DNA from 3 places in the Shinella sp. GW821-FHT10F02 genome. Region 3 is predicted to be linked to each of the others. Evidence: riboswitches for the same ligand, from Rfam matches in the RefSeq annotation. Region 3 holds a riboswitch; each other region holds the start of a gene.

What was found. Region 3 has a riboswitch for cobalamin ahead of AC1RWL_RS17090 (hypothetical protein). Riboswitches for the same ligand answer to the same signal wherever they lie in the genome.
Region 1: linked by a shared signal. The riboswitch ahead of AC1RWL_RS11540 (CbtB domain-containing protein) and the one ahead of AC1RWL_RS17090 (hypothetical protein) in region 3 are both predicted to bind cobalamin.
Region 2: linked by a shared signal. The riboswitch ahead of AC1RWL_RS24260 (aromatic ring-hydroxylating oxygenase subunit alpha) and the one ahead of AC1RWL_RS17090 (hypothetical protein) in region 3 are both predicted to bind cobalamin.

The regions. Positions count from the first base shown of each region.
Region 1 covers NZ_JBXASL010000003.1:358,428-368,793, reverse strand. Annotated here, with positions in the region: gene cobN (cobaltochelatase subunit CobN) at 1-1,494, opposite strand, end outside; gene cobW (cobalamin biosynthesis protein CobW) at 1,759-2,808, opposite strand; gene cobU (bifunctional adenosylcobinamide kinase/adenosylcobinamide-phosphate guanylyltransferase) at 2,813-3,337, opposite strand; gene AC1RWL_RS11545 (CbtA family protein) at 3,339-4,127, opposite strand; gene AC1RWL_RS11540 (CbtB domain-containing protein) at 4,140-4,316, opposite strand; cobalamin riboswitch at 4,364-4,733, opposite strand; gene AC1RWL_RS11535 (peptidoglycan-binding domain-containing protein) at 4,805-6,775, opposite strand; gene AC1RWL_RS11530 (cobyric acid synthase) at 6,917-8,380, opposite strand; gene AC1RWL_RS11525 (hypothetical protein) at 8,626-8,769, shown strand; gene AC1RWL_RS11520 (ABC transporter substrate-binding protein) at 9,546-10,366, shown strand, end outside.
Region 2 covers NZ_JBXASL010000008.1:161,558-171,923, forward strand. Annotated here, with positions in the region: gene mcpU (methyl-accepting chemotaxis protein McpU) at 1-184, opposite strand, end outside; gene AC1RWL_RS24235 (crotonase/enoyl-CoA hydratase family protein) at 394-1,149, opposite strand; gene AC1RWL_RS24240 (acyl-CoA dehydrogenase family protein) at 1,304-3,076, opposite strand; gene AC1RWL_RS24245 (BA14K family protein) at 3,240-3,809, opposite strand; gene AC1RWL_RS24250 (glycoside hydrolase family 25 protein) at 4,043-5,137, shown strand; gene AC1RWL_RS24255 (FAD-binding oxidoreductase) at 5,353-6,450, opposite strand; gene AC1RWL_RS24260 (aromatic ring-hydroxylating oxygenase subunit alpha) at 6,452-7,696, opposite strand; cobalamin riboswitch at 7,805-8,033, opposite strand; gene AC1RWL_RS24265 (DUF6656 family protein) at 8,334-8,939, shown strand; gene AC1RWL_RS24270 (diguanylate cyclase domain-containing protein) at 8,995-10,050, opposite strand; gene AC1RWL_RS24275 (L-threonylcarbamoyladenylate synthase) at 10,207-10,366, shown strand, end outside.
Region 3 covers NZ_JBXASL010000005.1:182,741-193,106, forward strand. Annotated here, with positions in the region: gene cbiE (precorrin-6y C5,15-methyltransferase (decarboxylating) subunit CbiE) at 1-1,055, shown strand, start outside; gene cobM (precorrin-4 C(11)-methyltransferase) at 1,052-1,813, shown strand; gene metH (methionine synthase) at 1,814-5,605, opposite strand; gene AC1RWL_RS17090 (hypothetical protein) at 5,690-5,905, opposite strand; cobalamin riboswitch at 5,987-6,202, opposite strand; gene AC1RWL_RS17095 (glycoside hydrolase family 94 protein) at 6,610-10,366, shown strand, end outside.

The sequences.
Region 1 (10,366 bases), on a different contig from region 3:
GAAGACGTCGCCGGTGACGAAGGGATCGTCTTCCGGCAGACCCCAGCGATCGGTCATCTCGGCTTGAATCTGCGCGGGAAGCGAGGCGAAGAACGCCTTGTATTGATTCAATGAAAGCGTTTCGCGGATTTCCCGGCCGTCGCTTGCCGCATTGGTCGGCCCGGCCATCAGGTGGGCGATCAGCGCGTCGCCATCGGTCGGCAGCTCGGCGATCGCATAACCCTCCGCCGCCATGGCGCGCAGCACTTCCATCGTGCCGGCGGGCGTATCGAGCCCGACGCCGTTGCCGAGGCGGCCGTCACGGTTCGGATAGTTGGCCATGACGATGGCGATGCGCCGCTCGGCCGGTTTCGCACGTCTCAGTCGCGCCCAGCCGGCGGCAAGCCGCGCAACGAAACGGATGCGATCCTCTACCGGATCAAGACTGACAATATTCGTTTCGACACGCTCGTCATACTGCGCTGCCGCCTTGAAGGAGACGGCGCGGCTGAGCACGCGGCCATCCACCTCCGGCAGCGAGACGTTCATGCCGAGATCCCGCGCCGTCAGCCCCTGCCCCGACGCCTCCCAGGCCGCCCGCGACGACCCGGAGAAAATGGCTTGCAGCACCGGCGCGCCGGTCTCGTCGAGCACCGTCGGCTTGCGCCCGGCGCCCGGCGCGGAGACGGCGAAGCTCGTGGCGTTCAGCACGACATCCGGCCGGATTTCGGCGAAGGCCGTGCGCACCGTCTCGATGGAGGCCGGCTCCTTGAGGCTGGAGACGAAGAGCGGCAAGGCGCGCACGCCCTCGGCCGCAAGCGCCTCGATCAGCATTTCGACGGGGCGTGTCTCGCCGCTCTGGACGTAGGCGCGGTAGAAGCTGATGGCGGCGGTCGAGGGTTCGAGTCCCTCCTCCGCTACCACCTTTCGGCCTGCCTCCTCACGCCATGTCTCGATATCAACGACACCCCGCCCCGGCCACCAGATACCGGCCTTTTCCAGCGGCGTCGCGACGTCCGGCTTCTCACCACCGAAGACCAGGGCATCGGCATAGGCGAGGAAGCGCTCGGCATTGTCCGCCCCGCCCTCATTCAGATAGGCCCAGAGATGTTGTCGGTCCGCGTCATCCACGCGGTTGAACGGCACGATGCCCTCGTCCGGCCGGTCGTCGCCAGGCAACGCAACGAGCTTGATGCCGTTGGCCACCGCCGTCGCCAGCAGGGCTTCGAGCACATAGCGAAAATAGCTGGCGCCGCCGAGGGCACGGATGACAATGAGCTTGGCGTGGCGTGCGGTGCGCTCGATATAGGTATCGACCGACATCGGATGCGAAAGCGTCGCAAGGCTCGCGAGGCGCAGCTGCGTTTGCGTATCCCGCCCGCGATGGGCGGCGGCGATGGCGGCGAGTTCGGTGTCGGCGGCGGAGAGGAAGAGGATGTCGCCCGGCGTCTGGCCGAGATCGATCGCCTCCTTGCCGTCGGCGATGGTTCCCTTCTGGGCTAGCAGGAGGTGCATGCGGCGCCTCCCGATTGCCGGCGTGCCGTGCCGATGGATCCTCGGGTCAAGCCCGAGGATGACGGAGGGTGTGGAGACGACATGCCCGAATGGAGACGTCTCTTCCGCAAGCACAGGGAACCATCCCTTGGAAGACGAGCCCCACGATTGGCCGAAACCCTCCCCTCCCCACCGTCATCCTCGGGCTTGACCCGAGGATCCACCGGCACGGCAAACCGCGCCCGAAGCGCCGAAGAGAGGGACTGCCGCATCGTCATGCCGAAATCACACCGCCGCGGCGATGGCGGCGCGCACGGCCTGTTCGTCCATGTCGTGCAGGCCGATGACCACGAAGCGGGTGCCGCGGTTTTCGCCCGGCGTCCAGGCGCGTTCGAAATAGCTGTCGATGCGGCTGCCGACGGCCTGGACGAGCAGGCGCAGCGGCTTGCCGGGCACGTCTGCAAAACCCTTGAGGCGCAGCACGTCGTGTTCGGCGATCACGCCCTTGAGGCGCTCGATGAAGGCGGCCGGGTCGGCGATGGCACCGAGTTCCACGACAAAACTGTCGAACTCGTCGTGGTCATGCTCCTCGCCGTTCTCGTGCTCCAGCTCGTGGTGCGACTTGCGGTTGGCGATGTCGTCTTCCGTGCCGACGCCGAGGCCGAGCAGCACGGCGGCGGCGACTTCGCCGTTCTTCGCCTCGATCATCGTCGGCTTGCGGACGGTGCGCGAGGCGACCTCGTCGCGCACGATCTTGAGGCCCGCGGCGTCGATCAGGTCCGTCTTGTTGAGAATGATAAGGTCGGCAGCCGTGAGCTGGTCCTCGAACAGTTCTTCCAGCGGGCTCTCGTGGTCGAGATTGTCGTCCTCGACGCGCAGAGCATCCACCTTGTCATGATCGTCGGCAAAGCGGCCGGCGGCGACGGCGGCGCTGTCCACCACGGTGATGACCCCGTCGACCGTCACCTGCGTCTTGATTTCCGGCCAGTTGAAGGCCGCGACAAGCGGCTGCGGCAAAGCGAGGCCGGAGGTCTCGATGACGATGTGGTCCGGGCGGTTTTCGCGCTCCAGCAGCTTCGACATGGTCGGGATGAAATCGTCCGCGACGGTGCAGCAGATGCAGCCATTGGTGAGCTCGATGATGTCGTCCTCGCTACAGGCTTCCGCACCGCAGCCCTTCAGCACGTCGCCATCGACGCCGAGATCGCCGAACTCGTTGATGATGAGCGCGATGCGCTTGCCGCCGGCATTCTGGAGCAGGTTGCGGATCAGCGTCGTCTTGCCCGCGCCGAGGAAGCCGGTGATGACGGTGGCGGGGATTTTCTGTTGCAGCATAGGCTCAACCCTTCATTTTCAGCGGCAGTCCGGCCGCGACGAAATAGACTTCTGGCACGAGGGCGGCGATCTGCTGATGCAGCCGCCCGGCATGGTCGCGGAATTCGCGCGCCATGCGGTTTTCCGGCACGATGCCGAGGCCGACCTCGTTGGAGACGAAGACCAGCCGGCCCGGCGCGCCCTCGATCGCATCCGCGAGGCCGGCAAATTCCGCGGCCATGTCGCGCTCCTCCAGCATCAGGTTGGTGACCCAGAGCGTCAGGCAATCGACGAGCACCGCCCGATCCTCGCGCGCGACATCTTTTATGCGCGCGGCGAGCGCAAGCGGCTCTTCATGGGTTTCCCATCCCTCGCCGCGATCCTCGCGGTGTTTGGCGATGCGCTGGCGCATCTCGTCGTCCCACGCTCGGCCGGTGGCAATGTAATGACGCGAAAGGCCGGTCTCGGCGACCAGCCTTTCGGCAAAAGCGGATTTTCCGGAACGCGCACCGCCCAGAACCAGGACGGCTCCGGGCGATGTCTGTGCCATATCAGGCGGCCTTGGCGATCTTCTCGTTGGCAAAACCCAGCGAGAGGCCGAGCACGATCCAGAAGAACAGCGTCGTGGCCAGCGCCGCGACGGCGAACTCCGCGCCGAGAACGGCCGGAACATTGCTGGAAATGTCGCCCGGCTGCGGCGCGCCGTAGACCTGCGGCGCCGCAATCAGCACGATGCCGGCAATCTTGGCGACGATGCCGTCCTTGAGGAAGAGCAGGTAGAGCCCTGCGGCCGAAAGCACGATGGTCGCGACCCACCAGACCTGACGATCGCCGAGATCGGCGGCCGGGAAGCCCGGAAGCTCAGGCGGCAGGCCGATGGCCGGCAGCATGTGCACGGCAAGCCAGCCGGCAGCACCCCACAGCGCGCCGTTCGCCACCGTGATCGGATGGCCGGAAACGAGGCTGAAGCCGGCGAGCAGCAGGGCAAAGCCCGAGCCGGTCACCAGGTTTGCGAGCAGCGTGCCGGAGAACCGGCTCATGCCGAACATGATGCCGCCCTCCTCGTGCTCTTCGCCCTCATGGGCGTAGGCAACGGAGATCGGCGAGAAGGACGAAGCCACATCCAGAAGGACGGCGCCGAGCGACGAATGCTCCTGCGTTTGCGTGGCGCCATCGGTGGAGGGCGTGGTGCCTTCGGTGGCCGGCGCGGTTTCGCCGCCGCCCTCGAATTCCTCCGCATGGAGAATGAGCGGCACGACTCGCGCCTCCTGGGCGGCTGTCATCAGCACGCCGGAGAACAGCCCGGCCACCAAGGCGGCCAGGAGATAACGAACGATCATGTCAAAAACTCCTTAGTGGCAGGGAAAGCCGTAGGAGTGACGGGTGTCGTGCGCCGTGTCGTGCAGCACGGCCGAATTCGCGAGGCCCGCGCCGAACACCAGGAAGGCGCCGATCAGAAGCGCGAAAACGCCGGCAACAAGGCGGTCGTTTGCGGAAAGGGTAACAGAAGACGTTGAAGAAACAGCCATGACAACCTCCGTGCAGGCGTTGGGGAAGCCCCTCCCCAGGTCGGGCGAAATGCCCTCATCGGCTGGCAGGTCTCCTGGCTCGCGGCGTCCGGCGTTTTTCAACGCCTGCGGAACATTCTCACCTTCCCGGGTAGACGCATCGCAAAAGGGTGGACGATTCGTAGACTAAGAGGCGTCCGGCCCCGGCTTATCGCAATGCCACCCAGTGGCTTTTCCGGCTGGTTTTCCCAGGCACGGCCTGAAGCACCATTGCTTCGTCCCGCACACAGATCCTGCCCTCCGGATGAACGTCCCTCGCCACTCTACAGTCGCGGGGTCGGCCGTGATTGCAGCGCCCTATTTGGGTCCGCCGCGTCACATTCCCATTTACTCCCCGATCCGTTTCCGGATCCGGGAACCATCCAATAATCCGGATGATTATGCTTCCGCATCGCGCAAGTCAATCGATCGGCAGCGCCATCGCCTGTGCTGAAACCGCCGTTGGCATCTCAATAGCCCGGAATGATCACCAGACCGCCGCCATCGTTGTAGTAGCTGTCGCCGCGGTACTCGCGCTCTTCGTAGTATCCGTCGACCGGGCCTTCGAGCACGTCGTAGTCCTGCTGGTAGCGGCGCTGGCGGTTCTGCCGGGCCTCGGCATATTGCGCAGCCTGGCGCAGCGCGCGGTATTGCGGACGCGACAGGTAGCCATCGGCGCGATAGCCGGAGGAACCCTGCCAGGCGGCGATCGCCGAGCGGGTGCGCGGACCGAAGACGCCGTCGACGCCGTAGGTATTGTAGCCGAGCGCGCTCAGGAAACGCTGGGCCTGCACGCGAAGCGACCGATCCATGTAGGCCTCGCGGGCATCGACGATCGGCCGCTCCTCGACGGCCTGGCGCTCGGTGTCGATGATGGCCGTCTCGGTTTCCTGCTTCGGCGTCACCGCCTCCTCGCGCTTGGTATCGGCCAGCGCTGCGAGCCGTTCGCGGGCATCCCCGACGAAACGACCATTCGGATATTCGTCGAGATAAGCCTGGAAGGATTCCTGCGTGCCGCCGAGCACGGCCTTCTCGAAGGTCTCTTCCTCGCGCTTCTTCGCGTCGTCTGCCCGCTCGATGGCGAGGCCGCGGTCCTTGCGCTCGGCATCCTGCGTCTCGGTTTCGCGGGTGGCGGTCGCTGCTTCGCCGGTGTCGGCCCCGTCGGTTTCGGCATTGTCGGTGTCCGCCTGCTTTGCGGCTTGCGCAGCCTCTTCGGCGCGTTTTTCAGCTTCTTCGGCAAAGCGGGCGGCTTCCGCTGCCTTGGCTTCGGCATCCGCCGCAGCGCGTGCTGCTTCGGCCTTCAGTTTCTCCACTTCGGCCGCCTTCTCTTCCGCGAGCTTGCGCGCGGCAGCGGCCTCTTCCTGGATGCGCGCCTTTTCTTCGGCGGCGGCCTTCTCGGTTTCGATGCGCTTGGCCTCGGCCTCGCGACGGGCGGCGGCTTCTTCTTCGGCCCGCGCCTTCTGCTCGGCCGCGGCCTCTTCGGCCTTCTGGCGTTCGGCTTCGGCCTTCAGGCGCGCCGTTTCTTCCGCCTTCGCCTTGTCCGCAGCCGCCTGGGCCTCTGCCTTGAGGCGCTCGGCCTCGGCGGCCTGTTCATCGGCCAGCTTGCGTGCAGCCGCTTCCTTCTGTTCCGCTTCCGCCTTCAGGCGGGCGTCCTCTTCGGTGCGGGCTTTTTCCGCGGCCGCGGCTTCCGCCTTTGCCTTCTCCTCGGCGGCGGCCTTTTCCGCGGCCAGCGCACGGGCGGCGGTTTCTTCTTCCGCCTTCTTCGCCTCGGCTTCCGCCTTCAGGCGGGCTTCTTCCGCAGCCTTGGCCTTCTCCGCCTCGGCAGCCTTCTGCGCTTCCTCTTCAGCCTTCTTGGCTTCGGCTTCGGCCTTCAGGCGTGCCGTTTCGGCCTCCGCCTTGGCTTTCTCGGCCTCGGCGGCCTTCTGTGCCTCTTCTTCAGCCTTCTTCGTCTCGGCCTCCGCCTTCAGGCGCGCCGCTTCCGCATCGGCCTTGGCCTTCTCGGCTTCCGCGGTTTTCCGGGCTTCTTCCTCGGCCTTGGCCTTTTCCGCAGCCGCCTGCTCTTCCGCCTTGGCCTTTTCGGCAGCGGCCGCCTGTTCCGCCTTGGCCTTGGCGTCCGCCTCGGCCTGCTCGGTGGAGGTGCCGCTCGCCTGCTTCACCTTGGCGGCGGCCTGCAATTCGGCGATGCGCAGGCGCGCCATCGAGGCGAAGGTGCCGTTCGGATATTGTTTCAGATAGGTTTCGTACTGCGTGAGGTCGCTGCCGGCAGAAACCTTTTGCCAGAGCGAAAATTCCTCTTCCCAGCGTTTTCCGGCACTTCCGGCTTCCTTGCCGGTTGTGGCCTGGGCGAAGGCGATTGCCGGCTGGCCTGCGAGCGTCAGCCCGACGAGGCTTGCAAGGCCGATCCTCACCAGAACGGATCGTGCGAGAGGTCCAGAACCCATAGTCGTCTCACCCTTTCGAAGGCGCTGCGCCCGGCAACCGGGCGGATTTCCATCTGTCCTCGCACCGAATTCTGGCGCAACTTTGGTGCGGCAGGCCGGTCGTCACAGGAACCCGATGGCTGAACGTTTCAGGGGCGCGATTTAATCAGCGCTGCCTAAAAGGCGGTCGAGCCAGGCCGGGTCGAGAACGGCCTCCAGCTCCGCCGCCACACCATCCAGCGCCACGTCGACGCCTGCCCGATAATCGAAGCCGCCACCCTCGATGCCGAAGTCGGCGAGCAGCCGCGCCCGGTAGGCGTCGCTCGAAAGCAGGCCGTGCAGATAGGTGCCCATCACCCGGCCATCCGGCGAGACCGCGCCGTCCGCCCGCCCGTCGATGCTGACGGCGGGCTTGAGCACATCCGGCCCGGTGGTGCGGCCGAGATGGATTTCGTAGCCCTCCAGCGGCACGTCATATTGCAGCGAGCGGGCCGTGCTGTTGCGCACGGTCTTTTCCGGCGCCATTTCCGTTTCGACCGCCAGCAGCCCGAGGCCTTCGACCTCGCGCTCGCTGCCCTCGATGCCGAGCGGATCGGTAACGCTCTGGCCCAGCATCTGGTAACCGCCGCAAATGCCGATAACGCGGCCGCCGCGGCGCATATGCATCGCGAGGTCCCTGTCCCAGCCGGCCGCGCGAAAATCGCCGAGGTCGGAAATGGTGGATTTCGAGCCGGGCAGCACGACCAGCCCGGCATCGGCCGGAAAACGCTCGCCCGGCCGCACGAACACGAGGTCGACCTGGGGCTCGGCCTTCAGCGGGTCTAGATCGTCGAAATTGGCAATGCGCGGCAGCACCGGCACAGCCACTTTCAAGGCCCCGCCACCGCCCTTGGCCAAGCGTTCCAGCACGACCGAATCCTCGGCCGGCAGGCGCGCGGCGTCCTTCAGCCACGGCACGACGCCGAAACAGCGCCAGCCGGTGAAGCGGCCGATCTCGGCGATCCCGTCGTCGAACAGCGTCACGTCCCCGCGGAACTTGTTGATGAGATAGCCGGTCACCATGCGCCGGTCCTCCTCCGGCAATATGGCATGCGTGCCGACCAGCGAGGCGATCACGCCGCCGCGGTCGATGTCGCCGACGAGCACGACGGGCACATTGGCGCGCGTCGCAAAGCCCATATTGGCGATGTCGCCGGCCCTGAGGTTGATTTCCGCCGGCGAGCCCGCGCCTTCGACGACGACGAGATCGGCACCGTCCGAAACGATCCCGAAACTTTCCAGCACCGCATCCATCAGCTTGGGTTTGAGCGCCTGGTAGTCCCGCCCCTTCGCCTGCCCGAACACTTTTCCCTGCACGATGATCTGGCTGCCGACGTCGGATTGCGGCTTCAGCAGCACCGGGTTCATATGCACAGAGGACGGTACGCGGGCGGCGAGCGATTGCAGCCATTGTGCGCGGCCGATCTCGCCGCCATCGGCGGAAACGGCGGCGTTGTTCGACATGTTCTGCGGCTTGAACGGGCGCACCTTGAGCCCGCGGTTTGCGGCGATGCGGCAGAGCCCCGCCACCAATACCGTTTTTCCGACATCGGAGCCGGTTCCCTGCAGCATGATCGTTCTTGTCATGCCTTCCCCCTAGCATTCCGCCCCGTCGCCGAAAAGCCCTGATTTACCGCAATTCTGCCCCAATTCCGGGGCGGCAGGAGATGCATTTCCGCAACAGAAAGTCATGCAATTGGAGCATGGCAGATCTGCTGTTCATTCTGCGACATTTTGCGCCGTGAACGATCGTGACTTTCGCCCCGGACATGCCTATATCAACGTCATCACACAGCCGAGGCGAGTGGCTTCGGGTTTCAAGGACAAAGACCATGCTGTTCATCTTCAGCAAGCCGAATTTCGTACAGATCGCCTGGAACGGCGAAGCCCCCCAGAGCCAGTCCCGCGTGCGCAACGTCGTCATGGACGCCCCGCTCGGTCCGCTTGGCTTCATCCGCACGCGCTCCGTCGGCTGATTGTTTCGAGCGCGACGTCAGGTCCGCTCGCATGGAACGTCGCCTCTCTCCGGGAGGCGGCGTTTTTTTATGGATTTTTGTTTTCTGAAGGTGCGCCGGAACGGCGAAAGCCGTGCATCCCGTTAAGTGATGCACGGCTTGCCAGATACGCATGGCGGCTTCCGACAAAAACGCATCGGAGCCCAAGGCACTCCGGTACGCTAGACCTTTCCGGAGCGGACGGCGGTGTCCCCCGCCATGTCCAAAGCAATAGCGGCACATCCTTACCGGACCGTTATCGGGAGCTTAAGCAAAGATGAATCGCGATTTTTTTTGAAAAATCGCGAAATATTTTTCGCGAGCGCAAAGCGGCGCATACGGAACAGGATATGTCCGCATTCAACGACCATCCTGCGCTGCCAGTCTATCGGCCCCGCGGACATTTGCCCCGATGCGAGCAAACGCCCATTTTTTCCACCGTATGGTTGCCGGTTTTTCAGCATCTTGCCCTCCCGCCTGGCCGCAACTGACAGAGGAAGGGCGCGCAGGAGGTTGATTTCTCAATGAGAACCCGTAGGCTACCCCTGTGACGTACGAGAAGACGACGCCGGTGACAGGGTTCCGCCGGCGGACCAGAAAAAAGCTCGGCGTCGTTGCAGCAGGGGGATTTGGCTCGCCTCACCTGGCATCGAACCTCCATGGCTGCCGTAAAACTTTCGGGCAGACGGGACAACGCAGTAGCCTGCGCTGCCTTCCGGGTTGATCGCTGCATCCAAGACTGGGAGGTCTTAAAACTCATGAAGAAGCTCCTTGCTTCCACTATCCTCGCTGCCGGCCTCTATGGCTTTGCCGGTGCCGCCCAGGCGGCCGACTGCGGTGAAGTCTCGATAGCCGAAATGAACTGGGCGTCTGCCGGCGTTGCCGCGCATGTCGACAAGCTCATTCTCGAAAACGGCTACGGCTGCACGGTCACGCTGGTGACCGGCGACACCATGCCGACCTTCACCTCGATGAACGAAAAGGGCGAGCCGGACGTCGCACCCGAAATGTGGGTGAACGCTGTGCGCACACCGCTCGACGCGGCCATCGCCGAAGGCCGGCTGATCCAGCTCGCTCCCCTTCTCTCGGAAGGCGGCGTGGAAGGCTGGTGGATTCCGAAATTCTTTGCCGACGCCCATCCGGACATCAAGACCGTTCAGGACGCGCTGAAGCATCCCGACCTCTTCCCGGCGCCGGAAGACGCCTCGAAGGGCGCCGTGCACAATTGCCCGTCGGGCTGGAACTGCCAGGTCTCGACCGCCAACCTCTACAAGGCGCTGAACGCCGATGCCGACGGCTTCGAGCTGGTCGACACGGGCTCGGCGGCCGGCCTCGACGGCTCGATCGCCAACGCCTTCGAAAAGCAGACCGGCTGGCTCGGCTACTACTGGGCGCCGACCGCCATTCTCGGCAAGTACGAGATGACGCGCCTGTCCTTCGGCGTCGAGCACAACAAGGCCGACTGGGACGCCTGCACGGCGGTTCCGGACTGCGCCGATCCGAAGGTAAACTCCTACCCGACCTCGGACGTCTTCACCGTCGTGACCAAGTCCTTCTCCGAGAAGGCCGGCGTCGCCAT
Region 2 (10,366 bases), on a different contig from region 3:
TCAGCCAGTTCGCGATGCTCTGGGCGGCCTGCTTGCCTGAACTGTCGATGCTTTCCTCGACGGAGTTCGTCAGCACGCCGCGCTGCAAGCTGTCGATATAGAGGGAGAAGCCGGTGAAGGCGGCGACGACGACGAGCGACGCGACGACAAGGATGCGCGTCATCAGATTGGAGCGCTTGGACATGGGCGCGATGTTCCTTCGGAAGCGCCTCGCCAGGACGGCGGGCGCATGGTGCTGAACGGCATGCCGGAAAGGCGAGTGTCGGGCGCATCATGCGGCCGCCGGCACGGAGCACCGGAGAATGGCCGCACCCTAGGAAAACGTGTTTAAGGCCCTCTTAAAATTGATAGACCACAAATTGCAGCCGACCCCTCCCGGCCACGGAAATCCGCTCAGCGGCGCGCCATGAAGGCCTCGAAGGCGGCGCGCGCTTCCGGGCTTTTGAGCTGTGCTGCGAAATGCCCCGCCTCCTCGTCGATGCGCGTGGCCACCGCGCCGCGGTCGCCGCGAATGAGGTTCCGGGCAATCGCGAGCGCCTTCGGCGGCTTGGCGGCAAGCCGCGCTGCGGCGGCAAGCGTCTGTTCTTCGACTGCACGCGGTTCGACGACGGCATAGACGAGGCCCGCATCGCGCGCGGCAGTCGCGGAAAAACCGTCGCCTGCGGCAAGCAGCGCGAAGGCGCGCTGGTGGCCCATCAGCCGCGGCGCCAGCAGGCTGGAGGCCGCTTCCGGCACCAGCGCCAGGTCGACGAAGGGCGTGCGGAATTCCGTGCGGATCGAGGCATAGGTGAGGTCGCAATGCAGGTGGATCGTCGTGCCGATGCCGATCGCCAGGCCATCGACGCCGGACACCAGCGGCTTGCCATGGGCGGCGAGCGCATGCAGGAAATCGATCACCTCGCGGCCCATCGTGCCGCCCATGGCGAAGGCCATGAAATCGTTGAGGTCGTTGCCGGCGGAAAAGCAGCCCTCGGAGCCGAGGAAGACGGTCGCCCGCACCGCCTCGTCCGCGTTAGCAGCCGTCAGCGCATCGGTCATCGCCTGGTACATGGCGCGCGTGATGGCGTTCTTCTTGTCGGGGCGGTTGAGACGGATCACCATGACGCCGGGGGCGTTTTCCGGGCGTTCGATCAGGATGTGGTCGGTCATTGTGTCCTCTTCTTCCGAATGATGTCCGTGCCGCCCTCGGCAGGTTTCCCCCGGGCAGACCGGGCGCGTCGTTTCGATTTGAGCAGGGTTCCAACCCCCTGCCAATCTCCCCCATCAGGGGGAACGTTGGCAGGCAGAGGGGGTAGCGGCGGCCTCAGCCCAGAACCGCCCGCGCCGCCGCGAGGCTCGCAGCACCAAACACAACGCGATCCCGCAAGGCCGCCGTTTCGCCGATGATGTTTTCCGCAGCAAACCGGCAAAGCGCGGCGCGCTCCGCGTTGCGGCCGTCGCCGCCGTCGGCGAGTGCGCCCTTGGCGAGGTAGGCGCCCGTCAGGACGAGGCCGAAGAGGCGCTGGTAGGGGGTGGCGCCGGCGAGCGCTTCGGCTTGCTTTCCTTCCGCGAGTGTCGCGAGCAGCCATTCGGTGGCGGCTTCGAGGTCGGCGATGCTGGCCTCCAGGCGGGCGCCGGTTTCGCCGAGTGCCGGCGTGTTGACGGCCCCGGCCTTGGCGGCGATGTCTCGCAGTTCCGCGATGAAGCCGCGCACATGGGCGCCGTCCGACAGCGGCAGTTTGCGCGTGACGAGGTCGATCGCCTGGATGCCGTTCGTGCCCTCATAGATCGGCGCGATGCGGGCGTCGCGGAACAGCCGGGCGGCGCCCGTCTCCTCGATGAAGCCCATGCCGCCATGCACCTGCACGCCGAGCGAGGAAACATCGACGCCGGCATCGGTGGCAAAGCTCTTGGCGATGGGCGTCAGGAGGCTGGCGCGCTCGCTCCAGTGTTTCGCCTCCTCGCCATGCGCCCGGTCGACGGCGTGGGCGCAGGCATAGGTGATGGCGCGGGCACCCTGGGTCAGCACCTTCATGGTCAGGAGCATGCGGGCGACATCCGGGTGCTCGATGATCGGGCTCATGCCCGCCCCCTGCCAGCCGGGCGCCTTGCCCTGCGTGCGGTCCTTCGCATAGGCGATCGCCTTCTGCGTCGCGGCTTCGGCGATCGCCACGCCCTGCATGCCGACAGCGAGGCGGGCATTGTTCATCATGGTGAACATGCAGGCGAGGCCGCGGTTTTCCTCGCCCACCAGCCAGCCGATCGCGCCGGCCTCCTCGCCGAAGCGGCCGTCGCCGTAGATCATCGTGCAGGTCGGCGAGGCGTGGATGCCGAGCTTGTGTTCGATCGAATGGCAATGGGCATCGTTGCGGGTACCGAGCGAGCCATCCTCGTTGACCAGGAATTTCGGCACCAGGAAGAGCGAGATGCCCCGCGTGCCGGCCGGCGCATCCGGCAGGCGGGCGAGCACGAGATGCACGATATTGTCGGTAAAGTCGTGTTCGCCATAGGTGATGAAGATCTTCTGGCCGAACAGGCGGTAGGTGCCGTCGCCGCGGCGTTCCGCGCGGGTCTTCATCACGCCGAGGTCCGAGCCGGCATGGGGCTCGGTCAGGTTCATCGAGCCCATCCACTCGCCCGAGACCATCTTCGGCAGATAGGTGGATTTCAGATGGTCGGAACCGTGCACCGTCAGTGCCTCGATCGCGCCGATCGTCAGCGTCGGGCCGATCGCGAAGGCCATCGAACCGCTGTTCCACATTTCGAGCGCCGCGACATGCAGCATGTGGGGAAGCCCCTGCCCGCCGAAATCCGGAGAGGCGGTCAGCGAGTTCCAGCCGCCTTCCGCCCAGGCCTTGTAGAGCGCCGGCCAGCCGTCGGGCATTTTCACCGCGCCGTCGGCAAAGCGGGCACCCTGCTTGTCGCCGATCTCGGCGAGCGGGGCCACCTCCTCGGTGGCGAATCGACCGGCTTCGGAGAGGATCGCGTCGACGAGGTCGTCCGTGAGATCGCCGAGATGGCCGCCCTCCAGCGCGGGTGCCAGCCCCGCCACATGTTTCAGCGTGAACGCAATCTCCTCGACCGGCGCCTTGTACATGTCTATCCTCCTCCACGACGTGCTGGCGGGCAGATTATTGATTTTTACGTAAACGTCAACTTTTCCGACGCAAATCCCCAAACGGAAACAGGCCGGCCGGTGATTAGACCGGTCAGCCTGCTTCCTGTGCCGGGGGGACCGTCCGGCACTTTAAAATCGTCCCTTAGCTATAGGGCGAGATGCACTGGCGACGCGGGCCGCCATAGGGCTGGTACGTGTTGTCGTAGGCGCGATACGAACGGTAGCGGTTTGCGCACCAGTTCACATGCGAGCCGCCACCACCGACATAGCCGCGGTCATTGGCGATCGCGCCGCCGATCACAGTGCCCACGCCGAACGCGGCGAGCGGGAACCAGAAGCCATTGTGGTAGCGATAGCCGTTGCGCTGGTAGCGGTAGCCGCGGTGGCCACGATACCATCCGTTGCGGTAGCCGCGGTCGCCACGCCAGCCGACATCACGGTCACGGCCGCGCCAGCGGCGGCTCTCACGGGAGTAGCGACGATCGTTGCCCCAGTTGCGGCCGCGGTCAAAGCGTTCAGCGCGCCAGGTGCTCCCACCGCGCCGCCAGATACGGCGATTGTGATCGCGCACGAGCTGCACCGAAGTGCCACCTTCGGTGGCAGTCGACTGAATCTTGGCGACGGGAAGCGGCATGGCGCTTGCCGGCACGACCGGCGTGGCGGCGAAAAGCGCCGACATCGCCACCGCAAGGACTTTATTGATAAACTTCATGACAATTCTCCCTAGGCGTGCCCTTCAGCATTTGCTCGAATGGCAATTTGAACGCGAAACGCACGAGAGTCCCTTTCGTTCCATATGCGGTCTTCCCGCGCGCGTTTCAATGGCTCGGGTCGTCACAAATTCGGGAGCCTTGTTCTGGAACCTTGGGCGGATTAGCGCTCCGTTAACCATGTCTCGCTCACCATGCTCGCTTGATCCGGCGCGGGATTCGAACAGGAGCGTCCATGAACCCGAAGCATCTTTCCGGCCTGGCGGCCCTTATCCTCCTGGCGGCCCTGCCCTTTTCGGCCCGCGCGGTCGATGTGGAACCGTGGAGAAAGCCGGAAAACGCCATCGTCATCGATGCCTACGAGTTGAACGAGATCGACTGGTCGGAGATGCTGTCCGACAAGCGCATCGCCGGCTTCATCTCGAAGGCCTCCGACGGCCTGCCGGAAAGCTATAGCTGCAAGGGCGAGCACAGCGGCGACACGGTGGCGCACTGCAAGACCATGTGGCGCAAATATGCGGTGAGCCGCGAACTTTACGAGACCCGCCGTCTGCTCGCGCGCGCGAAGGGCCTGCTCTGGGGCGCCTATCACCTCGCCCGGCCGGGCAACCCGGTCGACCAGGCCAACCATTTCCTAGACTATGCCAATCCGCAGGACGACGAGATGATGGTGCTGGATATCGAGGGCATCGATCCGGACACCTACATGTCGCTCGAAGATGCGCAGGTCTTTGCCGGCCATATCAAGACGCGCACGGGCCGCTATCCGGTGCTCTACACCAACCATTCGACCGCGCGCTATATCGCCGCGCACCGCGACGAATACCGCATCCTGTCGCGCCTGCCGCTCTGGTATGCCCGCTACAAGCCGGGCATCGAGGGTGCGTTCCCGATGGGCAACTGGGACAATTATGCGCTCTGGCAGTTCTCCGCCGGCGTCAACTGCTCGAAGCGCCGCTGCCCCTACCGCGTGAAGGGCGCGCTCAATGACATCGACGTCAACGTCGCGCCGATGAGCAAGGCCGCGCTCGGCAAGGCCTGGGCCTTCGGCGGCCTGGTGCCGGAAAAACCCTTCGAGCCCGTGGACCAGATGCTCACCGCCTCCATCCCCACCGGCGGCGCGCTGAAGGCGACCGTCGAGGCCGCAGCCTCCATCGGCGCCGAGGCACAGACGACCGGCGCCGTCACACTCGCCTCCGGCACGACAACGTCGTTCCCGGTGTCGGTGACGGCCGAAGTTCGCGCCGGCCTCGCCGTCAAGGGTGCCGCGACCGCGACGCTTGGGCAGCGTGTGGTCGACGTGACGCCGTTGAACTACCAGGATTTTTGAGAGGTCGCTGGGTAGATGGAGACCCGCATTTAGGTCGCGTGCTTGATCCCCTCTGCCCTGCCGGGCATCTCCCCCTCAAGGGGGGAGATTGGATGGAGCAGGCGTTTTGCCCAAAATAAAGGGTGCCTTTGAAGCAATGTCCTTGCCTCTTGCCGATCTCCCCCCTTGAGGGGGAGATGCCCGGCAGGGCAGAGGGGGGACGGCGCCACTCCGACTCACGCCTCGATCGATACATCCCCGATCGGGCGCGAGCAGCAGGCGAGGATGTAGCCTTCCTCGATTTCGTCGTCGAGGATGCCGCCGTTGTGGCGCATGTCGACTTCGCCGGAGACCTTCATGACCCGGCAGGCGCCGCACAGGCCGCCCTCGCAAGCGGCACCGATGCGCACGCCGGCTGCGCGGGCGGTTTGCAGGATCGTCTGGCCGGGCGGGCATTTGGCGTCCTTGCCGGCCATGGTGAAGGTGACGTTCGAGATCGCCTCGGCGTCCACCTCGCCCGCACCGCCGCGAATGGCGAGCTCTTCGGGCGCGGGTGCCGCAGCCGGCTGGAAGCTCTCCTCGTGGTAGCGCTCCATGTTGAAGCCGCAGACCTTCAGCATATCGCGCACGCCGCGCATGAACGGTTCCGGGCCGCAGCAGAAGACGGTGCGATCGCGGAAATCGGGTGCCAGCAGCGAGAGGCGGGCGGCATCGATGCGGCCGCGCAGGCCGTGCCAACCGTCGCGCGGATTGTGCCCCTCGACCACGAAGCCGAGCGCGAGGTTCGGCATGTGGGCGGCGAGACATTCGAGCTCCGCCTTGAACAGCAGGTCCTCCGGCTTGCGCGCGCAGGTGACGAAGGCGACATCCGACTGCGGCGCGCAATCCGACATCCAGCGCGTCATCGACATCATCGGCGTCACGCCGGAGCCGGCCGAGATGAACAGGTACTTTTCCGCCGGATAGCGGACGAAGGAAAAATCGCCGAGCGGGCCGAAGGCCTTGAGCTTCACGCCGGGGCGCAGGTTGTCGAACATCCAGCGCGTGCCGATCGAGTTCTTCTGCACCTTCACCGTCACGGAGACGGCGAAGGGGCGCGAGGGCGTCGAGGACAGCGTATAGGTGCGCATCACCGGATCGTCCGGCGCCGCCGGCAGTTCCAGCGTGACGAACTGGCCCGGCAGGTAGCGGAACCAGTTGTCGCGATCCGAACGGAACGTGAAGGTCATCACATCCGTCGTCTCCGCCGTCACGGCGATGCATTCCAAGAGGTGCTGGCGATCGTTCCACGGATGGAGTTCGTCGAAATGGTGGAAATGGCTCGCGACCGTCATGTCAGGCCACCCGCGAGAGCGGCTTTTTGGCGCCGTCGAGCCGTTCGATCATGAAGTTGGCGTACCATTCGACGAACTGCATGACGCCGCCCTCGTCCTCCGGCGAATAGGGGCCGGGCTGGTAGGCGGGCGAGCGGATGCCGAAGGCGTTTTCCTCGACGATCCGGCGGTCCTGGTCGTTGGTCTCGGTCCAGACATGGGTGAGTTCGTCGAGACGATAGTCGATGCCTTCCACCGCGTCCTTGTTGACGAGCCACTTGGTGGTGACCTGCGTCAGCTCCGGGCCAAGCGGGATGACACGGAAGGTGATGGCGTGGTCGGCCAGCACATGGTTCCACGTCGTCGGATAGTGGAAGAGCAGCAGCGTGCCGATATGGCTTTCCAGCACGTCGCTCGACAGCGGGCGCTGGACGGCGCGCGCGCCGGACATGGTGTAGCTCTCGGCGTCCTGGATGAGCGGCATGCGCGCGGCGCGGAACTGGCCCGTCGGCGACATGCGGAACTCGCTCGGCAGGCCGGCCGCCTCGCACTTCGCCCAATGCTCGGCGATGACGGGATCGTCCTTGGCGCCCTGCACGCCGGTGGCGCTGGGGGCTTCCGGATAGGTGCGGCAGAGTTCCGGATGGTTGGCGGCGCAGTGGTAGCACTCGCGGTTGTTTTCCCAGACGAGCTTCCAGTTGCCCTTTTCGATGATCGTGCTTTCGAAGGCGACCTTGGTTTCGCCGAGGCGATGGCGCGCGAGATAGGGCTCGACCAGATTGCGGAAGGCGGAGAAATCCGGGGCCTGATCTGCCAGGCAGATGAAGATGTAGCCGCCGACCGTCTCGCAGTGGATCGGCTTCAGGCTGTGCTGCGTCTTGTCGAAATCCTCCGCCATGTGGCGGGCGAAGAGCAGCGAGCCATCAAGTTCGTAGGTCCACTGGTGATAGGGACAGACGAGTTTTGCCGACGTTCCCTTCTGCTGGTTGCAGACGCGCGAGCCGCGGTGGCGACAGGAATTGTGCAGCGCGCGCACCGTGCCCTTGCGGTCGCGCGTGATGACGACGGGATAATCGCCGACCTGGACGGTGAAATAATTGCCGGCCTTGGGGATCTCGCAATCATGGCCGATGAACAGCCAGTCGCGATACCAGATCGTCTCCATGTCGAGCTTGTAATGGTCGGGGTCGATGTAGAAGGCCTGCTCGAGGCTGTAGCCATCGCGCCGGTTCTTGAGCTTGCGGAGCACGTCGCTGCGAATGTCCATGCCGGATCCTCGGATAATCTAAATTGGGGCTGAGGCGCACGGAAGAAGACGGCATCCGGACGGCAAACCGCACGGAATGCACGCTTCCCAGCCGCCCGCCGCAGCCAGTCACGATCGTTTCTCCAGGCTGGTTTCCGGGCTGAGGAGCGTTCTGCGGGGCGTGACCTTGTCGGGTCATTCCTTCCGAACCGTCGCGGCGCCTTCCCAGACCTCCCGTCCAGTGACGTATGCCGCGTCTTGCTCCAACACCGTTGCGGGGGCAGCGCCGGATTTTAACCGGCTTCCCAATTCTCCAAACTCCTTTCGGGAGCGTGGCACCTTGAGTGTGCTTATCTAACCGCAAGAATCGTCGCGCGACATGTCGAAAAACGACATGCCATCATGATTTGGCGACAGGATTTTTGCGTGGTTAAAAAGCGGGACGCCGAGATTTCTGCATATATGTCAGGGTGATATGCCTAGCTTTGCGGCAGGATGCCCATCCCCTCGGCAGTTTGCTGCCCATGATCATGCTCTTGTCATATTGCGACCCGCCGCATGTGCCTGCGAGGAATGGGGAGCGGACCGGAAAGGATTGTTTAACGTCGTTTGCATAAACTTCCCAGCGATCAAGGCGCTAGGATGGGGTGCTCGCCACGTGCAGCAGACGAAGTTCCGATATTACGACGCCGTCGCCTACAAGCGCGCGAACCCGCCCAAATCCGCCGTGCACACGGAATTCCTGCGCACCGGCCGCATCGATCGCAACCTTGACTGGCTGCCGAGCGAGAAGCGCTATCTCACCTACCAGGAGGTCGCGGAGCGCACGGGCCGCAAGCTGGAGCGGGCGGGCACGGTCACACATGACCGCATCAACGGCTTCCACCGCTCGATCCAGTTTCCCAAGCTGATCTTCCACCGCACGCTCGCCCACACGCCGCATCTCGGCTATTGCCACATAACCGTCGCCAATTCGCGCTTTGCCGAATTCGAGAGCGTGCAATGGGCCTTCTACATGGCGAACTTCTTCGCCGACATTGGTGACGAGGAGCAGTTCTTCGCCGGCATTTCGCAGAAGCCGGGCCGCATGTATTTCGCCGTCGCCATCGTGCCGGGCGAGGAGGAAGGCCGCTTGCGGATCGACCGCAAGGTGCGCGGCAACGGCGTGATTTTTCGCACGGACGACCCTGCCCTTGCCATGAAGAACGTGCTGATGCTCGGCGCGCGCGACGAGGCGCTCCGCAAGATCATCCGCGCCATTTGAAGCTAAAGCGCATGTCGTTATCGCAAAACCGCTGCACACTTTTGCGCGACATGCTTTAGGCTCTATAAAGCAGCCATTCCTTGCCCGCCGGCACTTCGTCGCCGCGGCCATAGACGATCACGAGATCACCGCCCGCGCCCTTTGCCTCCGCAAGCGCCCGCTCGCAGGCGGACGAGAGGTCGAGCGCACTGTCGGCGCGGTCCGACATGCAGACACCGGCCGAAAGCGTCAGGTGGCCGAGGTTGCGGCCTGTGCGCGGATCGCGCAGCGCCATCGTCTGGAAGGCGGCGCGCAGCAGGTCGATCAGCCGCGTCACTTCGCTTTCGTCGGCGGTGTGGAACAGGAAGCCGAAGCGCAGGCCATCGATGCGCACGGCAAGCTCGCCGGCCGGGAAAACCTGGCGGATCAAGCCGCCATAGAAGCTCACGAGATGCTCCGACAGGGCTTCGATCTGCGCGGGCGAGAAGCGGCGGTCGGCATCGACCTCGGCGACCGCGACGCCGCAGAGCATCGGCAGGTCCGGATTGGAATAGATGCGGGCGAGCGCCTTGTTGAAGGCGCGGCGGTTGCCGAGCTTGGTCGGCGGATCGACGAATTTCATCGCCTCGAACTCCGCCATCTCCTTCTGGATACCGTCCATGACGGCCGATTGCGCGGCGACCTTTTCCGCCATTTCCGCCGTGTGGGTGACACGCAGCTCGGTCGCCCGTTGCAGGGCTTCGAGCGACGAGCCGAGCGCGCCCTCGCCCGCCGCGCTGCGGATGACCTGCGAGGCCTCGCCGATCAGGCGGCCATAGTCGGACAGCGACGAGCGCTCCTGGCTGAGCAGCTCCATGAAATTGCCCATCTCGCTGCTGATCGCGCCGGCGGAGCGTTGCAGCACGCTCGCCTCATGCTGGTGCGGCAAGTATTTGCGCCCGAGTTCGTCGAGGGCTGCCTGCGTCTTGTATTTGCCGAGGGCGATAAAATCGCGCACCAGATCCGGGTTGCAGCCGGCATAGGCCTCGTAGACCAGCTCGTAATTGCGCGGCAGGCCATCGATGCCCATCTGCTTCATGGCCGTTGCAACGCGGAGCGCGATATCGGTCGTCGAGGATTTCTTGTGAGCCATCAATGCGGGACCTGTGTGCGGGACTTTTCACCCCTTCGTAACAGCGCCCGCTTTCGGTGGCTCTAATCGGGTCGCTTGCATTTTAGGCAAACCGCCGGCCCTTGGCATTTCGCGGCAAAGAACGGTAAAGGAGGCCGGGAGCGACGGAAGGGCGAGATGGCAGATATCGTGGATACGCGGACGGAACCGGAGGCGGCCCTTGCCCGCGCGTGCGAGGTGCTCGGCCGCGGCGTGCCCGTCGCCATTCCCACCGAGACGGTCTATGGCCTCGCCGCCGACGCCACCAATCCGCTCGCCATCACCCGCATCTATGAAA
Region 3 (10,366 bases):
CCGTCGAGGCGGTGCTTGCCGCGCGCGGCCGGCCCGTCGTGGTGCTCGCCTCCGGCGATCCCTTTTTCTACGGCGTCGGCGTCACGTTGTCCCGGCGCATTGCGCGGGCGGAGATGCGCGTCTTCCCGGCGCCGTCGGCCTTCAGCCTTGCGGCATCGCGTCTGGGCTGGGCCTTGCAGGACACGGTCTGCGTCTCGCTGCATGGCCGGCCGATCGATCTCATTCGCCCGCATCTGCATCCCGGTAGCCGGATTCTGGCGCTGACCTCGGACAGCGACGGGCCGGCGGCGCTGGCGGCCCTGCTGGCGGAAAGTGGCTTTGGCGGCTCGACGCTCACCGTTCTCGAAGCGCTCGGTGGTGTGCGGGAGCGGGTGAGCAGCCATCGGGCGGACCGGTTTGCGCTCGTGGATGCGGACATGCTGAACGTCTGTGCGGTGGAGGTCGCGGCCGGGGCTGACGCGCGGGTGCTGGCCTTTACGCCGGGGCTCGACGACGGGCTTTTCGAGCATGACGGCCAGATCACCAAGCATGAGGTGCGGGCGTTGACGCTCTCCGCCCTTGCGCCAAGGCGCGGCGAACTGCTGTGGGATATCGGTGCTGGTTCGGGTTCGATCAGCATCGAATGGATGCTGGCCGATCCGTCGCTCAGCGCCATCGCGATCGAGGGCCATGCCGAGCGTGCCGCCCGTATCCGTCGGAATGCGCGGAATTTTGGCGTGCCGGGCTTCTCGGTCGTCGAGGGCGTGGCGCCGGAGGCGCTTGCCGGGCTTGTGGCGCCGGATGCCATCTTCATCGGTGGTGGCGGCAGCGAGGCGGGAGTGATGGAGGCGGCGCTGGTTGGGCTGAAACCGGGCGGGCGGCTTGTCGCCAATGCGGTGACGACGGAGATGGAGGCGGTGCTTCTTGCGCATCACGCGCGGCTCGGCGGGTCGTTGATCCGCATCGATATCGCGCGGGCATCGCCCGTAGGAACCATGACGGGCTGGCGGCCGGCCATGCCGGTGACGCAATGGCGCTGGGTAAAGCCGGCTAAACATATCGAGGGTACAGAATGACCGTCCATTTCATCGGCGCCGGACCGGGTGCCGCCGATCTCATCACCATGCGCGGGCGTGACCTCATCGGCAAATGCCCGGTCTGCCTCTATGCCGGCTCGATCGTCTCGCCGGAGCTCCTGCAATATTGCCCGCCCGGTGCGCGCATCGTCGATACGGCGCCGCTCTCGCTCGACGAGATCGAGGCGGAGTTTTTGCGGGCGGCGGAAGCGGGGGAGGATGTGGCGCGGCTGCATTCCGGCGATCTGTCCGTCTGGAGCGCCGTTGCCGAGCAGATCCGCCGGCTGGAAAAGCATGGGCTGACTTATACGATGACGCCGGGCGTGCCGTCCTTTGCGGCGGCGGCGGCGGCGCTTGGCCGGGAACTCACCATTCCCGCGGTGGCGCAGAGCCTGGTGCTTACCCGCGTTTCCGGCCGCGCCTCGCCCATGCCGAACCGCGAGACGCTGGAAAATTTCGGCGCGACGGGGGCAACGCTTGCCATTCATCTCGCGATCCATGCGCTGGACAAGGTGGTCGAGGACCTGGCGCCGCTTTACGGCGCCGATTGCCCGGTGGCGATCGTCGTCAAGGCCTCCTGGCCGGACGAGCGCGTGGTGCGCGGCACGCTCTCCGACATCGCGGCAAAGGTTGCCGAGGAGCCGATCGAGCGCACGGCGCTGATCTTCGTCGGCCGCACGCTTGCGGCAGAGGATTTTCGCGAGAGTTCGCTCTACGACCCCGCCTACCAGCGCCGTTTCCGCGGCCGCGGCGAGTGATTATTCGGCGGCGGCCATCGACGGTGCGGGCACGTAGTTGAGCACCGGGCCGAGCCAGCGTTCGACCTCCATCACGGACATGCCCTTGCGCCGCGCATAATCCTCCACCTGGTCGCGCTCCACCTTGGCGACGCCGAAATAGTAGCTTTCCGGTGACGCGATATAGAGGCCGGAGACGGAGGAGCCGGGCCACATGGCAAAACTTTCGGTGAGCGTCACGCCGATCTCCTTCTCCGCATCGAGCAGGTGGAAGAGCGCCGTCTTTTCCGTGTGGTCGGGCTGGGCGGGGTATCCGGGTGCGGGGCGGATGCCGGCATAGGGCTCGCCGATCAGGTCTGTCGGCGCAAAGGTTTCGTCCGGCGCGTAACCCCAGAGTTCCTTGCGCACGACTTCGTGCATGCGCTCGGCGAAGGCTTCGGCGAAACGGTCGGCGAGCGCTTTGACGAGGATCGAGTTGTAGTCGTCGTTCGCGCGCTCGAAGCGTTCGGCGATGGCGATCTCGCCGATGCCGGCGGTGACGACGAAGCCGCCGAGATAATCCTGTTTGCCGCTGTCCACCGGGGCGACGAAGTCTGAAAGGGCGACATTCGGGCGGCCGTCGCGCTTGGAAAGCTGCTGGCGCAGCGTGAAGAAAGTGGCGAGCTCCCTGTTGCGCGCCTCGTCGGTGAAGAGGCGGATGTCGTCGCCGACGGTGCCGGCCGGCCAGAAGCCGATGACGGCTTTCGGCGTGAACCATTTTTCGGCGATGATCTTTTCCAGCATGGCCTGCGCATCGGCGAAGAGCTGGCGGGCCGCCGGCCCCTGCTTTTCGTCGTCGAGGATTTTCGGATAGACGCCCTTCAGCTCCCAGGTCTGGAAGAAGGGGGTCCAGTCGATATAGCGGGCGAGGTCGGCGAGGTCCCAATCCTGCCAGACGCGGGTGCCGAGGAAGGAGGGCGTCTTCGGCTGGTAGGCGGACCAGTCGGCCTTGAAGGCGTTGTCGCGGGCCTTGGCGATCGGCAGGCGCTGTTTTTCCGCTTCGCTGCGCGCGTGGGCGTCGGCCACCTTGCGGTATTCCGCCTTCAGCGTCTCGACGTAGCCGGGCTTCATCTCGGCCGACAGCAGGCTGCCGACCACGCCGACGGCGCGGCTTGCATCGGTGACATAGACGGTCTGGCCGCGGTCGTAGCGCGGGTGGATCTTGACGGCGGTGTGCACGCGGCTGGTCGTGGCGCCGCCGATCAGGAGGGGGATGTCGAAGCCCTCGCGTTCCATTTCGGTCGCGACATGCACCATTTCGTCGAGCGAGGGGGTGATGAGGCCGGAAAGGCCGATGATGTCGACCTTTTCGGCCTTTGCCGTTTCGAGGATCTTCGTTGCCGGCACCATGACGCCGAGGTCGATGATCTCGTAATTGTTGCAGGCGAGCACGACGCCGACGATGTTCTTGCCGATATCGTGCACGTCGCCCTTGACGGTCGCCATCAGGATCTTGCCCGCACTCTGGCGTTCGCCACTGCCGCCGTTCGCGAGCTTTTCGGCCTCCATGTAGGGCAGCAGCACGGCGACGGCCTGTTTCATCACGCGGGCGGATTTCACCACCTGCGGCAGGAACATTTTTCCCGCGCCAAAAAGGTCGCCGACGACGTTCATGCCGGCCATCAGCGGGCCTTCGATGACGTGCAGCGGGCGCTCGGCGTTCTGGCGGGCTTCTTCCGTGTCGGCCTCGACGAATTCGGTGATGCCGTTGACCAGCGCGTGTTCGAGCCGCTTTTCGACGGCCCAGTCGCGCCAGGCGAGGTCACGCTCCTTGGCCTCCTTGCCGGCCGCTCCCTTGAAGCGCTCGGCGATTTCCAGCAGGCGTTCGGTGGCGGTGCCGCCGCCCTTGGGCGCGCGGTTCAGCACCACGTCCTCGCAGGCCTCGCGCAGGTCCGGTTCGATCGTATCGTAGACGGCGAGCTGGCCGGCATTGACGATGCCCATGTCCATGCCCGCCTGGATGGCGTGGTAGAGGAAGACGGCGTGCATGGCTTCGCGCACCGGCTCGTTGCCGCGGAAGGAGAAGGAGAGGTTGGAGACGCCGCCGGAAATGTGGACATGCGGCAGGGTGGAGGTGATTTCACCGGTCGCCTCGATGAAGTCGACGCCGTAATTGTCGTGTTCCTCGATGCCGGTCGCGACCGCAAAGATGTTCGGGTCGAAGACGATGTCTTCCGGTGCGAGGCCGGCGACTTCGGTGAGGAGCTTGTAGGCGCGGGTGCAGATGTCCACCTTGCGCGCCTTCGTGTCGGCCTGGCCGGTCTCGTCGAAGGCCATGACGACGACGGCGGCGCCGTAGGCGCGCACGAGCTTGGCGTGGTGCAGGAAGGCCTCTTCGCCTTCCTTCAGCGAGATCGAGTTGACCAGCGGCTTGCCCTGCACGCATTTCAGGCCGGCCTCGATCACCTCCCATTTCGATGAGTCGATCATCAGGGGAACGCGGGCGATATCCGGCTCGGCGGCGATCAGGTTGACATATTCCGTCATGGCCCGGGCGGAATCGATCAGGCCCTCGTCCATGTTGATGTCGATGATCTGCGCGCCGTTCGCCACCTGGTCGCGGGCGACGTCGAGGGCGGCGGCGTAGTCGCCGGCGGTGATCAGCTTGCGGAATTTCGCCGAGCCCGTGACGTTGGTGCGCTCGCCGACATTCACGAAGGGAATGGCGTCGGTCAGCGTGAAGGGTTCGAGGCCGGAGAGGCGCATGTGGCGCGGGATGTCCGGGATTTCGCGGGGCGCATGGCGCGCGGCGGCCGCGGCGATGGCGCGGATGTGGTCCGGCGTCGAGCCGCAGCAGCCGCCGACGATGTTGACCAAGCCATCGCGCATAAACCCTTCGATCTGGGCGGCCATCTCGTCCGGCGTCTCGTCATACTGGCCAAAGGCGTTCGGCAGGCCGGCATTGGGATAGGCGCAGACGAAGGTTTGCGCGACGGAGGAGATTTCGGCGAGGTGGGCGCGCATGGCGTTGGCGCCGAGCGCGCAGTTGAGGCCGATGGAGAAGGGATCGGCGTGGCGCACCGAGTTCCAGAAGGCCTCCGGCGTCTGGCCGGAGAGCGTGCGGCCGGAAAGGTCGGTGATCGTGCCGGAGATCATCACCGGCAGGTGAATGTCTTTTTCCTCGAAGACTTCGCGGGTGGCGAAGATCGCGGCCTTGGCATTCAGCGTGTCGAAGATCGTCTCGATCAGGATGATATCGGCGCCGCCGTCGATCAGGCCGCGGACCTGCTCGGCATAGGCCGTGCGCAGGTCGTCGAAGGTGACGGCGCGGTAGCCGGGATTGTTGACGTCGGGCGAAATGGAGGCGGTGCGGTTCGTCGGGCCGAGCGCGCCGGCGACGAAGCGGCGGCGGCCGTCCTTTTGCTCGGCGCGCAGGCCGGCGCGGCGCGCAAGGCGCGCGCCGTCGCGGTTCAGTTCATAGACCATGTCCTCCATGCCGTAATCGGCCTGGGCGATGGTGGTGGAGGAGAAGGTGTTGGTTTCGAGGATATCGGCGCCGGCGAGCGCGTAGCGATAGTGGATGTCCTCGATCGCGCCGGGCTGGGTCAGCGTCAGGAGGTCGTTGTTGCCCTGCTGGTGGCAGGCGCAATCGCCGAAACGGTCGCCGCGGAAATCGTCTTCCACCAGCTTCAGCGTCTGGATTTCCGTGCCCATGGCGCCGTCGAGCACCAGGATGCGCTCGCGGGCGGCGGCCTGCAGGGCGGCGAGAACCTCGCTGCCGTCGCGGCGTGGCAGTTCGGGGCCGAACAGGGTGTCCAGGTGCGAATTGGCCATGGCAAAGCCCTCCGGTGTCATCATACTACACCGGAGATCACATAAAGATATCTTTATGTCAATATGTCTTTATGCGTTAAGCCGTCAGTGCACCGCCCCGCGCGCGCCGGCAAGCGAGGCGAACAGCGCCCTCAGGCGCACGATATCGGGATCGATGCCCTCGTAGCGCGCGAGCTTGCGCACTTCCTTCAGCGCTTCGACGGCAAGATCGGCGCCGCGCGGTTGCCAGAGCAGCCAGGAGATGAAGATGGATTCCGGCTTTCCGGTGCCGGAGAGGCCGTGGTCGGTATTGGCAAGCATTGTTTCCCCAATCGGTGAATTGGGGGATGACCGGACGCACGCATGCGGAAGCAGGCGCACCCTTGGGACACCCCGCCCATGGACGTTACAGCTGTCAGGGCAGGTCTCCTGGCTTGCGGGTCGTCGCCCCTGTCTCGCCTTCCCGGTTCAAAAACCAGTGGCATCCTTCGACAGAAACTCGCCGTTCACAGTTGCGGGGGCAGCGCCGGTCTTGATGCTTTTCTTGAGCATCGCACCGGCTTCCCTCTTAGCCTCCGAGCCGTTTCGACTCGGAAGACCCTGACGGCGCCAAGCTGGCGTGGCGGGGCTGCCAAGTCAATGGCGGGATCGGGCTTCGCACGAGGTCCGGAACTTTTCCCCATGTCATGCATTTGGCATCCGCCTGTCCTATGCGCTCGTGCGGCCCCATCCGGGTCGTGCGATTCACCAAAACCACAAATGAGGGTCGATGCTGCGCCATCCGGTCATGTTGACATGTTGCAAGTCTCTGTCCTTGCGGCTAAAAAATGCCGTTTTCATGCACCACGCGGCCAGGATGCCAAGCAGCGTGTCGCCTGAGCCATGTCCATTCCATTCGCGCCATCCGGGCGCCGTATGGTCTCATGGCTGATCGCGGCACCGAGATGAAGCCTGCCCGCAACAAACCGTTCGGCGCAAAGGCCGTTGCCGGATGGTTCCATATGGCCGGATCCAGAATCAGAAACATGCCCCTTCACAATACGCCGCAAGCCCCTTCGCGCGACGCCGACGCCAAGCAGATCGATTATAACGATTCGATCCGCGCCACCTATCTGTCGCTGGAGGAGCTCGCCGATTGCGGTGAAGCACTGGCGCGCGACAAGACCGCGGCGCTGCCCGGCTTCCAGCCCTTCGAATTCCGTGCCCGGCACAAGGAAAACGAGAAGGAGATCTTTCGCGTCTACCAGGCGACGGCCAAGGATGTAGAAGCCGGCGCCCAGATCACGCCCGCCGCAGAATGGCTGCTCGACAACTATTATGTCGTCGAAGAGGCGATCCAGGAGGTCCGGCGCGACTTCCCCCGTCGGTTCTACCGCCAGCTCCCGACCATTCAGATCGAGGGGCAGGTGGTGCCGCGCACGCTGGCGCTCGCCTGGCTCTATGTCGCGCATACCCATAGCGGCGTCTCGCATGAGGGGCTGACGTCCTTCGTGCAGGGCTTCCAGAAGCTCGATGCGCTGAAGATCGGCGAACTCTGGGCCCTGCCCTCCTTCATCCGCTTCGTGCTGCTCGAAAACCTGCGGCGCATATCGAGCCGCGTCGAGCGCTCGCGAAAAATGCGCTTCAAGGCGAACGAAGTGGCCGATGAGCTGATCCGCCTCAACGATCCGGAAAAGTGCATCGCGCATCTCCAGTCGATGGAGAGCTTCGTCGAGGACAACACCTTCGTCATCCAGCTTCTTTATCGCCTGCGCGACGGCCTCCAGGCCTCCGGCGCGGTGATCCAGTGGCTGGAGCGCAAGATCGAAAGCCGCGGCACGGATCTCGAAGAGCTGATCGTCGCGGAGAACAACCGGCTTTCCTCCGGCAACGTGACGATGAGCTCGCTGATCAAGAGCCTGCGGTCGGTCGACGACACGGAATGGCCGGTCTGGTTCGAAAGCGTCAGCCGTCTCGACGAGGCGCTGCGGCAGGGTTCGGACTATAGCGACCTCGATTTCGGCTCGCGCAACAAATACCGCAACACGATCGAGCGTTTTGCCCGCCGCTCCGGCAAGACTGAGCTGGAAGTGACCGAGATCGCGCTGGCCATGACGGCGGAAGACGCCGCGGCCAATGCGGACGATCTCGAATACCAGGCCAATGTCGCCTCCTTCCTCGTCGGCAAGAAGCGCAAGCTGCTCGAAAAGCGCATCGACTACAGCCCCTCGATCGTCCAGCGCGTCGTGCGCTTCGGGCGCCGGCTCGACTGGTTCGCCATTGCCGGGCCGAACATCATCCTGACGCTGCTCGCGATGATCGCGGTCTATTATTTCCTCGATCAGCTCGACATTCCGGACGGCGCCTGGCTGATCATGCTGATCCTCTTCGCGCTGCCGGCCTCCGAAGGGGCGACGGGCCTGTTCAACACGCTCGTCACCTTCTTCGTCACGCCGTCGCGCCTCGTCGGCTATGAATTCAAGGACGGGATTCCGGAGGATGCGCGCACGCTCGTCGTGGTGCCCTGTCTGATTTCCAAGCGCGACCATGTCGATGAGCTGGTGCGCAATCTCGAAGTCCACTATCTCGCCAATCCGCGCGGCGAGATCTATTTCTCGCTGCTCAGCGACTGGGCCGACAGTTCGTCGGAGGAGACTCCCGCCGATCTCGACGTGCTCGACTATGCCAAGCGCGAGATCGCCACCCTTTCGGCGCGTTACGCCTATGACGGCCGCACGCGCTTCTACCTGCTGCACCGCCGCCGGCTGTTCAACCCGTCCGAAGGCTGCTGGATGGGCTGGGAGCGCAAGCGCGGCAAGCTGCACGAGCTGAACCTGCTTCTGCGCGGTGATGGCGACACGACCTTCCTGCCGGGCGCCAACATCGTGCCGGCGGATGTGAAATACGTCATGACGCTCGATTCCGACACGCGCCTGATGCGCGATGCGGTGACGAAGCTCGTCGGCAAGCTGCACCACCCGATCAACCGTCCGGTCATCGACGCGGACAAGGGCGAGGTCACCGCCGGCTACAGCATCTTGCAGCCGCGCGTGACGCCCTCGCTGACGACGGGCAAGGAAGCCTCGACCTTCCAGCGTATCTTCTCCGCCGACCGCGGCATCGACCCCTATGTCTTCACCGTGTCCGACGTCTACCAGGACTTCGTCGGCGAAGGCACCTTCACGGGCAAGGGCCTCTATCACGTCGACGCTTTCGAGGCCTCGGTGAAGGGCCGCATCGAGGAGAACTCGGTGCTCAGCCACGACCTTCTCGAAGGCTCGCTGGCGCGATGCGCGCTGGTGACGGATGTCGAGCTGGTGGAGGACTTCCCGACCCGCTACGGCGTCGAAACCTCGCGCCAGCATCGCTGGGCGCGCGGCGACTGGCAGCTTCTGCCCTATATTTTCGGCCCGTCGAGCGGCATTTCCATGCTCGGCCGCTGGAAGATGTACGATAACCTGCGCCGCAGCCTCATCCCGATCGGCTGGCTCGTCGCCTCCGTCATGGGCTGGTACTATATGGAGCCGCGCCAGGCGCTGATCTGGCAGCTCGTGCTGATCTTCCTGCTCTTCGTCGCCCCGACGCTGTCGCTGATCTCCGGCGTCATGCCGCGCCGCAACGACATCGTCGCGCGCGCCCATGTGCACCGCGTCTTCTCCGATATCCGCGCCGCCAATGCGCAGGTGGCGCTGCGCATCGCCTTCATCGCCCATTCGGCGGCGCTGATGGCGGATGCGATCGTGCGCTCGCTCTATCGCACCATGGTCAGCCGCAAGCTGATGCTGGAATGGCGCACGGCCGCGCAGGCCGACAGTGCTGCGCGCGGCGGCATCCTCGCCCATTACAAGTCGATGTGGCAGGCGCCGGCGCTGGCGGTGCTGTCCGTGGCGCTCGCCATGATCTCGGATACCGGGCTTCCCTATATCGGCATTCCCTTCGCGCTCGTCTGGGCGCTCTCGCCGATGATCGCCTGGTATGTCAGCCAGACGGCGGAGACCGAGGACCAGCTCGTCGTCTCCGACTATGTGGCGAGCGAACTGCGCAAGATCGCGCGGCGCACCTGGCGCTATTTCGAGGAATTCGTCACCGCCGAGCAGCACTACCTGCCGCCGGACAATTTCCAGGAAACGCCGCAGCCGGTGCTCGCCGAGCGCACCTCGCCGACCAATGTCGGCGTCTACCTGCTCTCGGTCATCTCAGCGCGCGATTTCGGCTGGATCTCGTTCGAGGAGACGGTGCGCCGTCTCGAACAGACGATCGCCACCATCGACGGCATGCCGAAATATCGCGGCCACCTCTACAACTGGTATCGCACCAACACGCTGGAAACGCTGGGGCCGCGTTACGTCTCGGCGGTCGACAGCGGCAACCTTGCCGGCCACCTCATCGCCATCTCCTCCATGTGCCGCGAATGGGCGGAAGCGCCGTCGGCGCATCTGCAGGGCAGCCTGGACGGCATCGGCGACGTCGCCTCGATCCTTTCCGAAACGCTGGCGCAACTGCCGGACGACCGCAAGACCGTGCGGCCGCTGCGCCGTCTCATCGAGGAGCGGATCGCCGGCTTCCAGAATGCGCTCGCCGCCGTCAAGCGCGAGCACGAATTCGCCTCCATCCGCGTCATCAACCTCTCGGTGCTGGCGCGCGACGTCAACAAGCTGATCGTCAACCTCGACCACGAGATCAAGTCGGCCGAGAGCGGCGAGCTCGTCAAATGGACAGGCGCGCTGGTTGCGACCTGCGAGGCGCATATTGCCGATAGCGTCTTCGACCTCGGCAGCATCGAGCCGCTGCGCGACCGCCTGG